One region of the Halomonas sp. GD1P12 genome, then DNA from elsewhere that is predicted to be linked to it. Evidence: predicted binding sites of a transcription regulator. Region 1 holds the regulator's gene; each other region holds the start of a gene.

What was found. Region 1 encodes sigma-54, which starts transcription at its own class of promoters, with help from an activator protein. Its sites were predicted from a motif close to TGGCACNNNNNTTGCTNT; they were not measured.
Region 2: a site for sigma-54 is predicted at 1,867-1,884, ahead of speB (agmatinase). Genes of this name have one in related genera too.
Region 3: a site for sigma-54 is predicted at 1,481-1,498, ahead of codB (cytosine permease). Genes of this name have one in related genera too.

What each region holds. Positions count from the first base shown of each region.
Region 1 covers NZ_CP107007.1:2,125,163-2,128,436, reverse strand. The annotation lists gene rapZ (RNase adapter RapZ) at 1-322, opposite strand, end outside; gene OCT39_RS09965 (PTS sugar transporter subunit IIA) at 419-889, opposite strand; gene hpf (ribosome hibernation-promoting factor, HPF/YfiA family) at 894-1,202, opposite strand; gene OCT39_RS09955 (RNA polymerase factor sigma-54) at 1,284-2,696, opposite strand; gene lptB (LPS export ABC transporter ATP-binding protein) at 2,802-3,274, opposite strand, start outside.
Region 2 covers NZ_CP107007.1:469,073-472,346, forward strand. The annotation lists gene OCT39_RS02250 (ABC transporter ATP-binding protein) at 1-264, opposite strand, end outside; gene OCT39_RS02255 (sigma-54 interaction domain-containing protein) at 348-1,745, opposite strand; gene speB (agmatinase) at 1,958-2,908, shown strand; gene OCT39_RS02265 (YjiH family protein) at 3,055-3,274, shown strand, end outside.
Region 3 covers NZ_CP107007.1:393,181-396,454, forward strand. The annotation lists gene codA (cytosine deaminase) at 1-152, opposite strand, end outside; gene codB (cytosine permease) at 153-1,430, opposite strand; gene OCT39_RS01915 (ABC transporter substrate-binding protein) at 1,624-2,505, opposite strand; gene OCT39_RS01920 (class I SAM-dependent methyltransferase) at 2,771-3,274, shown strand, end outside.

The DNA of each region.
Region 1 (3,274 bases):
GCGGATGGCGCCGACGAGTGGCGGAGTAGCGCTCGAGCAGCGTGCGCGCGTCGGTGGTCAGATAAATGACCTGAACGCGGGTGCTGCCGTTTTTGATGTCCTGGAGCAGCGCAGGGAAGCGTTCGAGCGCGGTGGGCAGATTGCGTGCATCGATGCTCACCGCCAGGTGCGTGCGCTCACCGTGCTGGCCAAGCTCTTCGACCAGCGAGCCCAAAAGCATTGCCGGCAGGTTGTCGATGGCGTAGTAGCCCAAATCTTCCAGCGCCTGAAGCGCAATGGACTTCCCCGACCCGGAGCGGCCGCTGATGATCACAAGTTGCATCGTGTCTCTCTTCGGTCAGTGAGCGCTCTTATCGGCACACGCCTGTACGTAAGCGCGATTGCGATTGAAGGGCCGGGAAAAGCGAAGGTGGTGGGCTTACCCCTGCGCCTGCTCGCGAATGCGGGCGGTGACCAGCTCTAAAAGCTCGCGCTGGCTTTCACACTTTCGAAACTGCGCGCGGGTCGTGGCGTCGTTCATGATGGTGGCGACCTGGCCCAAAAGCGCCAGATGCGTGTCGTCCGCCTCTTCCGGTACCAGCAGCACGAACACCAGATCCACCGGATCGCCATCGATGGCGTCGAAGTCGACGGGTTCGGCGAGCTTTAGAAAGCCGGCGATCGGCGCGCTGCAGTGCGGACTTCGGGCGTGGGGAATCGCGACCCCATTGCCGATGCCGGTACTGCCAAGGCGCTCACGACCGACCAGCCGGCTGAAGACTTCCTGACTATCCAGGCTCGGTGTGTTTTGAGCGATGAACGTGCTGAAGAACTCCAGCACCCGTTTTTTGCTGCCCCCGGGGACGTCGAACAGCACGCGCTCCGGGGGGAGTATGGTTTCCAGGGTCATCGAATTAACGCACGCCAGCGCCCTGGGCGCGGGCCTGTGCTTTTTCCTTGTGTTTTACCAGTTGGCGGTCGAGCTTGTCGGCCAGGGCGTCGATGGCGGCATACATATCGTTGTCCTCGGCTTCGGCGTGTACGTCGGCGCCCGAAGCATGCAGCGTGCAGGCGGCCTGCTGACGCTCCTTTTCGATCGACAGCGTCACCTGCACGGTGGTGATGTTGTCGTAGTGGCGTTCGATACGCTCGAGTTTCTCGTTGACGTAGTCACGCAGGGCGTCTGTCAGTTCCAGGTGATGACCGGTAATGTTCACTTGCATCGACGTACTCCTAATCCAGGACTGTCCTTCGATTGTAACCCTTTTTCCGCCATTGCAAAGCCCTGCCGGCAAGTTTCCCGTTTAACGTAAACGGCGCCGCTCACTGGAGGAGGGAATGCCCATCGCTTCGCGGTATTTGGCCACGGTGCGCCTGGCCACGTTGATGCCGTTGGCCTCGAGTAGCGTGACCAAATGGCTGTCCGATAGCGGCTTGCCTGGCGTTTCGTCTTGAATCAGTTTTTTGAGCCGGGCGCGGATCGCGGTGCTGGAGTGGCTGTCGCCGCCGTCCTGACCGCTCACCTGGCTCGAGAAAAAGTACTTGAGCTCGAATACGCCGCGGGGCGTGTGAATATATTTTTGCGTCGTGACCCGCGAGATCGTCGACTCGTGCATCTCCACCGCTTCGGCGATGTCGGCGAGAATCAACGGTTTCATCGCTTCTTCGCCGCGCTCCAGAAAACCGATCTGGCGAGCGATGATTTCGCGGCCAACGCGCAAAAGGGTGTCGTTTCGACTCGACAGGCTCTTGATCAGCCAGCGCGCCTCCTGCAGGTGTTCTTTCAAGAACTGATTGTCCTGGCTCTTGTCGGCGCGCTTGATGAGGCTGGCGTAGTCCGGCTGAACGCGAAGCTTGGGCAGCGCCTCCGGATTGAGCTCGAGATGCCAGCCTTCCTGGTCGTGACGGACCACCAGGTCCGGGGTGATGTAGCTTTGGTTGGTGGCACCAAAGGCGCTGCCCGGGCGCGGGTCGAGGCTTCGAATCAGCCGAACCACATCGTCGAGCTGCTCGTCATCGAGGCTGAGGCGGCGTTTCAACAGGCGCAGGTCGTTTTTGCCCAGCGCTTCCAGAAACTGACGCACCAGGCGCCGGGCCTGCATCAGCAGCGGAGTATCGTCGGCAAGCGCTGCCAGCTGTAGCAGCAGACACTCGCGCAGATCGCGGGCGAACACGCCGGTGGGCTCGAACTGCTGCACGCGCAGCAGCACGTTTTCCACCTCCCGCTGGCTCAGGCCGTCCAGGCCCTGGGCCTTAAGGCCTTCGCGAATGTCGTTAAGCGGCTGGGTCAGGTAGCCGTTGGCATCCAGCGCATCGATCAGGCTTTCGGCAATGGCATGGTCTCGTGGGCTGGTATCCGTCATCGCCAACTGCCACAACAGATGCCCCTGAAGGCTTTGGCCAGTGGCCTGGCGCTCGAAATCCGGGCCTTCGCCGCTGCCACCGGCGGCCATGTCCTGGTAGGTGTCGGACCATTCGCTGTCGGTGGCAAGCTCCTGGGGGATGCTCTCTTCCCACTCGGTTTCTGGCGTCTCCTGGGTTGTCTCTTCGCCGAATTCGTCTTCCTGCTCTAAAAGCGGGTTGGCGTCGAGCGCCTGCTGGATCTCCTGGCGCAGGTCCAACGTCGAGAGCTGCAGCAGGGCGATAGCCTGCTGCAGCTGCGGTGTCATGGTCAGCTGCGTACCGACGCGCAGCTGTAGAGAAGCTTTCATGACCATCGAAGAACCACTCGTTACTCGTAAAGCTCCACACTAGAGCGAGACGGGGTTCGACGCAAGTGCAATAAATATGCCACTACCCGGAACTTTATGGTTGTCACCGGGTTAGAGGCGAAAATCTGCGCCCAGATAGACCTCGCGCACCTTTTGATCGCCAAGAATGGCGTCGGCGTCGCCGCTTGCGATGATATGGCCGTCGCCGACGATATAGGCGATGTCGCAGATATCCAGCGTCTCACGGACGTTGTGGTCGGTGATCAACACGCCGATATGGCGCGCCTTGAGCGCAAGGATGATCGACTTGATCTCGCCGACGGAAATTGGATCCACCCCGGCGAAGGGTTCGTCGAGCAGGATGAAGGCCGGGTCAGTGGCCAGCGACCGGGCGATTTCCACGCGGCGGCGCTCGCCACCGGAGAGGCTCATCCCCAGGTTGTCGCGAATGTGGGTGATGTGAAAATCTTCCAGCAGCTGCTCCAGGCGCGCCTGGCGGGCAGGGCGGTCCAGCTCCTTGCGCGTCTCCAGAATGGCCATGATGTTGTCGGCCACCGAGAGCTTTCTAAAGATCGATGCCTCCT
Region 2 (3,274 bases), 1.7 Mb from region 1:
GAGCGCGTAGGACTGAAATACCATCGAGAGACCGCGATCCCCGGGCGGGGCGCGCGTGACGTTGCGCTCGCCGATGTGAATTGCGCCGCTTGAGGCCTCTTCGAGCCCGGCGATCATGCGCAGCGTGGTCGATTTACCGCAGCCGGAGGGCCCCAGCAGAATGACGAACTGCCCCGGCGTCACCTCAAACGAGATGTCGTCGACAGCGGCGATGGCGCCCCACTGTTTGGAGACGCCCGCCAGTTGAATGCGCGATTGGCTCATGGCTTTCACCAAAGATGGACCGTGGCCAATCACTGTGGGTCAAGGACGTTGCCGTTGTGTGACGCTTGCGTGGCGAAAGTGTGTCAGCGAAGTTTAAGCCCGTGACGCTTGAGCTTTCGCACCACGCTTGATTGGCTGATTCCCAGGTGCTCGGCCAGCGCGTAGGTGCTGGCGTGCGTGCGACAGCCGCGCTCAAGAAGCTCGCGCTCCAGTCGCGCAAGGTAGGCGGGCAGGGATTCACCCTCGAGGGGAGGCGGCGTGCTCGGCGCCTTTGGCGTGTGGGGCGCAGCGGCAGGCGAAGAGGAGGGCTCAACGCCTTCGATGCGATCGAGCGCGCTCGAAAGCCAGGCGCGCTCCAGCCAATTCTCGAGCTCGCGCACGTTGCCGGGCCAGTCGCTGCCCATCAGCGTCGACCAGACGTGGTTGTCGAGAAACTTCTGCCGCCCGTAGTGGGCGTTGAGCCGCGCCAGACACGCCTCGGCAAGCCCCGGAATGTCCTCGCGGCGATCGCGAAGTGCCGGCAGCGTCACGGGAATCACGTTGAGGCGGTAGTAGAGATCCAGCCGGAAAAGGCCTTCCTGCACGCGCGCCGCCAGGTCCTGGTTGGTGGCGACCACCAGGCGGAAATCGACCCGGCGGGGGCGGGTGTCGCCCAGGCGCGTCATCTTGCCGTCCTGAATTACCTTCAAAAGCTTGGTCTGCATCAACAGCGGAAGCTCGCCGATCTCGTCGAGAAACAGCGTGCCGCCTTCGGCCTGCTCCAGAAGCCCCGCCTTGCCCTGGCGGGCGGCGCCGCTGAACGCGCCGGGCTGGTAGCCGAACATCTCGGACTCGAACAGGTTCTCCGGAATGGCGCCGCAGTTGACCTCGACGAAGGGGCCGGCCGCGCGCTCGCTCCAGCGGTGGAGCTGACGGGCAAACGCCGTTTTGCCCACGCCGGATTCCCCCAGCATCAGCACGCTGGCCCCGGAAGGCGCGACGCGCTTCAAAAGGCTTGCGACCTCGCGCATCGCGTGACTTCGCACCTGAAGCTCCTCCAAAGCGCTGTCGAGCGCCGGGTCGTCGGTCACACTCTGGCCGCGCTTGACGTGCTCGTTGAAGCGCTTTTGCAACAGCGCGTACTCGTCCTGCAAAAGCTGAAGGTCGGTCATGTCCCGCGAGCGGCTGACGATGCGCTCGAGCCTGCCGTTCACGAACACCGGGTGGGCCTCGGCGATCACCCGCCGCCCGGTGCCGGTGACCTGCATCAGCTGCGCCGGGCGGTGGGTGCGCATGACCTCCAGACTGATGGAGGGCCTGAGCACGCCGTCGCGCTCAAGCTCTCTGACGTTGCTGCCCAGTAGCGCCTCGCGCGAGAGCCCGTACACCGCCTCGACGCCGGGGCTGATGTCCAGTATTTGACCGTCACCACTCACGATGAAGAAGTGGTCGTTGGCGGTCTCCACGATGGTCTTGAGCACGCTGCGATCGATTTCGTCCACGCCGTTTTCCTCGAACCGATGGTGACTCGTCAATGCAAAAACGACTCGATGCTACGCGTTTTCGAGTCGTTTTTGCATCAACCAGGGCGGATAAAGACCGATTTTGGGGGCTCATCTCGCCTGGCACGCTAAATGCAGTATCTGTGTAAACCTTTCGATCGGGCTCAGTGTTCAGGACGCTGGACTCGAGAATCATTACAAGGAGAAGCGCCGTGAGTGATTTCAACCAGCCGCTGGGCGGCAACAGCGTACCGCGCTTTGGCGGACCGGCGACCATGATGCGCCTGCCTAGCCAAGAAAGTGCCGAAGGTCTCGACGTTGCCTTTATTGGTATCCCCATGGATATCGGCACCTCCAACCGACCCGGCACGCGGATGGGCCCGCGCCAGATTCGCGACGAGTCGCGCATGCTGCGCCCCTACAACATGGCCACTCGCGCCGCGCCTTTTGAGTCCCTGCAGGTGGCGGACATCGGCGACGTGCCGATCAACACCTTCCACCTGCCCAAGAGCGTGGACATCATCACCGCGTTCTTCGACGACGTGCTAAGCCACGACTGCGTGCCGTTGACGCTTGGTGGCGACCACACCATGACGCTGCCGATTCTGCGCGCCATGGCCAAAAAGCACGGCCCCGTGGGGCTGATTCATATCGATGCCCACGCCGACGTCAACGAGCACATGTTCGGCGAGGAGATTGCCCACGGCACCACCTTCCGCCGAGCCCAGGAAGAGGGGCTTTTGGCGAAAGAGAAGGTGGTGCAGATCGGCCTGCGCGGTACCGGCTACGCCGCCGAGGACTTCGACTGGTGCCGCGACCAGGGCTTTCGCGTGGTTCAGGCCGAGGCGTGCTGGTACCAGTCGCTGGCGCCCTTGATGGACGAGGTGCGCGCACAGATGGGCGACACACCGGTGTACATCAGCTTCGACATCGACGGCCTCGACCCGTCGGTGGCGCCGGGCACCGGCACCGTCGAGATGGGCGGGCTGACCTCCCATCAGGGCCTCGAGATCGTGCGCGGCGCGGCGGGGCTCAACATCGTCGGCGGTGATCTCGTCGAGGTTTCGCCGCCGTATGACACCAGCGGCAATACCGCGCTGATGGGCGCCACGCTTTTGTACGAGATGCTCTGCGTGCTGCCGGGCGTGAAGAAAGGAGAGTGATCGCGTTGGGCGCCGTTCGGGCGCCCGTCTGAAAGCGATACGGGTAATAAAAAGAACGATAAAAAAACGACAAAAAAGAAAGGTCGAACCTTTCCTGCGAACGCCGCCAGCCCACCTTCAATAATCATTTCCAACAGGTGAACATCATGTCCGACCCTCAAGCGATACACGATGAGCGCGCGCCCGACGAGGCCATCCCGCGCCGCCATCTGCTCAAGTTCCTGATTCCCTCGATCATCGGGGTGTTGCTGTTTCTGGTGCCGTTTCAAACCGGTGAGTCGGTCAACATCGGTATGGGGATGATGGCCGATGGCCTGCAGGCACTACTCGGCGGGGCGCTGCCGCTGATCGCCATGGTGGTGCTGT
Region 3 (3,274 bases), 1.7 Mb from region 1:
GGCGCGCAGGCAAGCTTGCCGCCGGCATCGAGCTGATCGGCCGAGGCCTCGATGGGAGCGCTCTGCGCCTCGATGGCGGTGAAGACGCCGTTGTCGATTTTAATCTCGAAGAGTTCGGCGCGCTGGCGCAGGCGGGCGTTGACGATATGCATTCAGTGGCTCACAGAGTGTTCGGTAGAAGATGAAAGGCGATTGACCGGTGCCGGCTGACCCACGCGCAGCAGCAGGGCATAGCTTAGCGCGGCCATCAGCACGCCGACCAGCGGCGGCAACAGCGGCGAGAAGTAGGCCGCCGCGGCGCCAATGGCGTAGGCGGTGAGGCCCCGGCGATCGAAAGCGGGCAGGTTGGCATCGATCAGGGCCGGGTAGCGGCCCCGATGCTTGAGCCAGAAGTCCGCCATGATCACTCCACCCATTGGCGGAATGAAGGTGCCGAGCAGCACCAGAAATGGAATCAGGTAGTGGTACATGCCGCCGACGGCCAGCACGGTGCCAATCGCCGCCCCTGCCACGGTCACCGTGCGTCGCCGGTCGGTGCGGACCAGGTTGCACCCGGCCACGGCGAAGTTGTAGATGGTGTTGTCCTGGGTGGTCCAGATATTGAGAAACAGCATCAGCACCGCAATCGATACGAACCCCTGGGCGATCAGCACGTCGACGATGTCCGCCTGCTGGTAAATCATCGCGCCAAGCGCCCCGGTCAGCACCATCAGCCCGTTACCGACCAGAAAGGCCAACAGCGTGGCGATGACCGCCACGCGCGGGCTTTTGGCGAAGCGGCTCCAGTTGGTGGCTTGGGTGCCGCCGCTGATGAAGGTGCCGATGATGACCGTGACCGCCGCGGCCACGTTCATGCTCTCGCTCGGCGTTTGGCGGGCAAGACCGGCAAAGCCGCCCACGTCGACCAGCCCGGCGGCCAGGCTCAGCAGAATGAAAACCATCATGGCCGGCACAGCAACGCGCGATAGCCAGTCCATGCCGCGGTAGCCGATCATCGCGGTGATGCAGAAACCGAACCCAAAAAGCACCATAAGAGGGATTTCCATCCATTCTTGCATCCCGGTGGTGCGTACCAGCACGACGGCGATGGTGGCCGTGCCCCAGGCGTACCAGCCGATCTGCGTAAAACCGAGAATGAAATCCGACAGCTTGCTGCCCTTCTCACCGAAGCAGAACCGGCCCATGAGCACGGCGTTGAGCCCGCTCTTGCAGGCAATGTAGCCCAGTGCGGCGGCGTAGGCGCCGAGCAGCAGATTGCCCAGCAGCACGATCCACAGAAGCTGGCCAATGGGAAAGGCCTGACCAAGCGAGCCGCCGGCCCACATGGTGGCGGTGAAAAAGGTGAACCCCAGTAACACGACGGACGTAGAGAGAAGCCCCTTACGGGCGCTGGCAGGCACCTCGCGCAGGGGGTAGTCGGATGTTTGCATGCTCAAGACCTCGTGACGGCGCATCGCGCGCGTTGCGGTAAACCTAGAATGAAGCAATAAACAGGCCAGTTGAGCGTTTTCTAATGAGCTGCGAGGTGGTTGGCTTCGGTCGCGTTGGGCGGGGCAAAAAAACGCCCCCTTGCAGGGAGGGGGCGGGGGGCGTTCAAGGTTATATGGCTTAAAGGATCGAGACTCAGGACGCCGGCGCGGTGCCCAGCGCGCTCACCACTTCGTCGATCTGAAGCGACAGACTCTGCAGGCCACCGCCGGAAAGATACCAAAGCGCCGGCGAGAGCACGGCGACCTCGGCATTGGCGGCGCCGGCCTCTTCGAGCTGCTGGCGCAGTTCGTCGGCGTCGAGCGGCTGCTGGCCGATGGCGGCGCTGCGGTCGATGATCAGCAGGCGCTCCGGGTCGATCTCGGCGATCGCTTCTGGCGAGAGCCGCGTGAAGCTGCGCTCACCGAAGGTTTCGGCCTCGACGCCGTCCGGCATCGCCTGCTTCTCGACGCCCAGCAGCTCGTGAATCACCGGATGCTCGTTGAGCGAGTAGTTACCGTCATTATGAGTCACGACCAGCGTGCGCGGGGCATCGGCAAGCGCTTCACGCTGGGTCTCGATCTCATTGTGCAGCGTTTCGAGGGCATCTTCGGCCTCGCTCTCAAGGCCCGCGTGTTCGGCCAGGGTGCGCACGTTGTCATCGAAGGCGGCGAGGTAGTCGTCGCCGGTCAGGCCCGCGTCGAACAGCGGCGCGATCGCCTCTAACGCCTCCTTGTGCTCGCCCTGACGGCCGGTATAGACGATCAGCGTCGGCTCGCTCTCGGCCAGCGCGTCGAGATCCGGCGTTTTCAAACCGCCGATATCGGTGTAGTCGCCCTCTTCCAGGCTCGACAGGTAGCCGGGCATGGTCTGCTTGGGATAGCCGACCACCTGATCGCTGGCGCCCAGCGCGATCAGCGTGTCCAAACTGCCCAGATCGAACAGCGCGAAGCGCTCCTCGGCGTGGGCGCCAGCGCTAACGGCGGCGGCCAGAAGCGAGGAAGTGGCGAGCGCTGATTTCATGGCGATTTTCTTCATGACATTCCCTTTTTTGAGAAGATGTTTTATATGAGATTTATTATCATATTAGCAATGGTTAGGCATTGTCACTTTTTTTCAGAACGGAGGCTTTTAAAACAAACGCTTTCAACACGTAAGCGTTCAATACAGAAGCTTTCGATACGAACGCTTTCAAAAGAGGTAGCCGTGATCGCCAGATAAATTGAAATGTTATATTATATTTATTTAAGGCCGTGCCCGCACTCCTTGCGGTCACAACCACAACCTGGCAGGGAGAACCCGGGTGGCATCCGTACTTTTCGAACATATCGAAGCGCTTCAAGGCGAGCGCGAGTGGGGCGATTTTCTGGACGCTGGCACTGGCATCAACTCGATCAACTGGGTGAGCGGGCTCGATACAGCGCGCTGGACAGCGGTGACCGGCGCCGGCGGCATGGCGCAAAGTGTCGAGCGTGCCGTACAAGGCAAAAAACGTGAGCAGGACCGGCTGGTGCTGGGCAACTGGCAGGATCCGCGTTTTCTCGCCGACGAGCGTTTCGACACCGTGTTGGCCGACTACCTGCTCGGCGCCATCGATGGCTTCGCCCCCTACTGGCAGGACGAGCTGTTTCCCCGGCTCTGCGCGCTGACGAAAAAGCGGCTATACCTGGTGGGTCTCGAGCCCTACGTGCCGTTCGATGCGACCACCGCGTCGGGCAAGCTGGTGGTGGAGATCGGTCGGCTGCGCGATGCCTGCCTACTGCTGGCCGGCGAGCGCACCTACCGCGAGTACCCGAGTGCCTGGGTC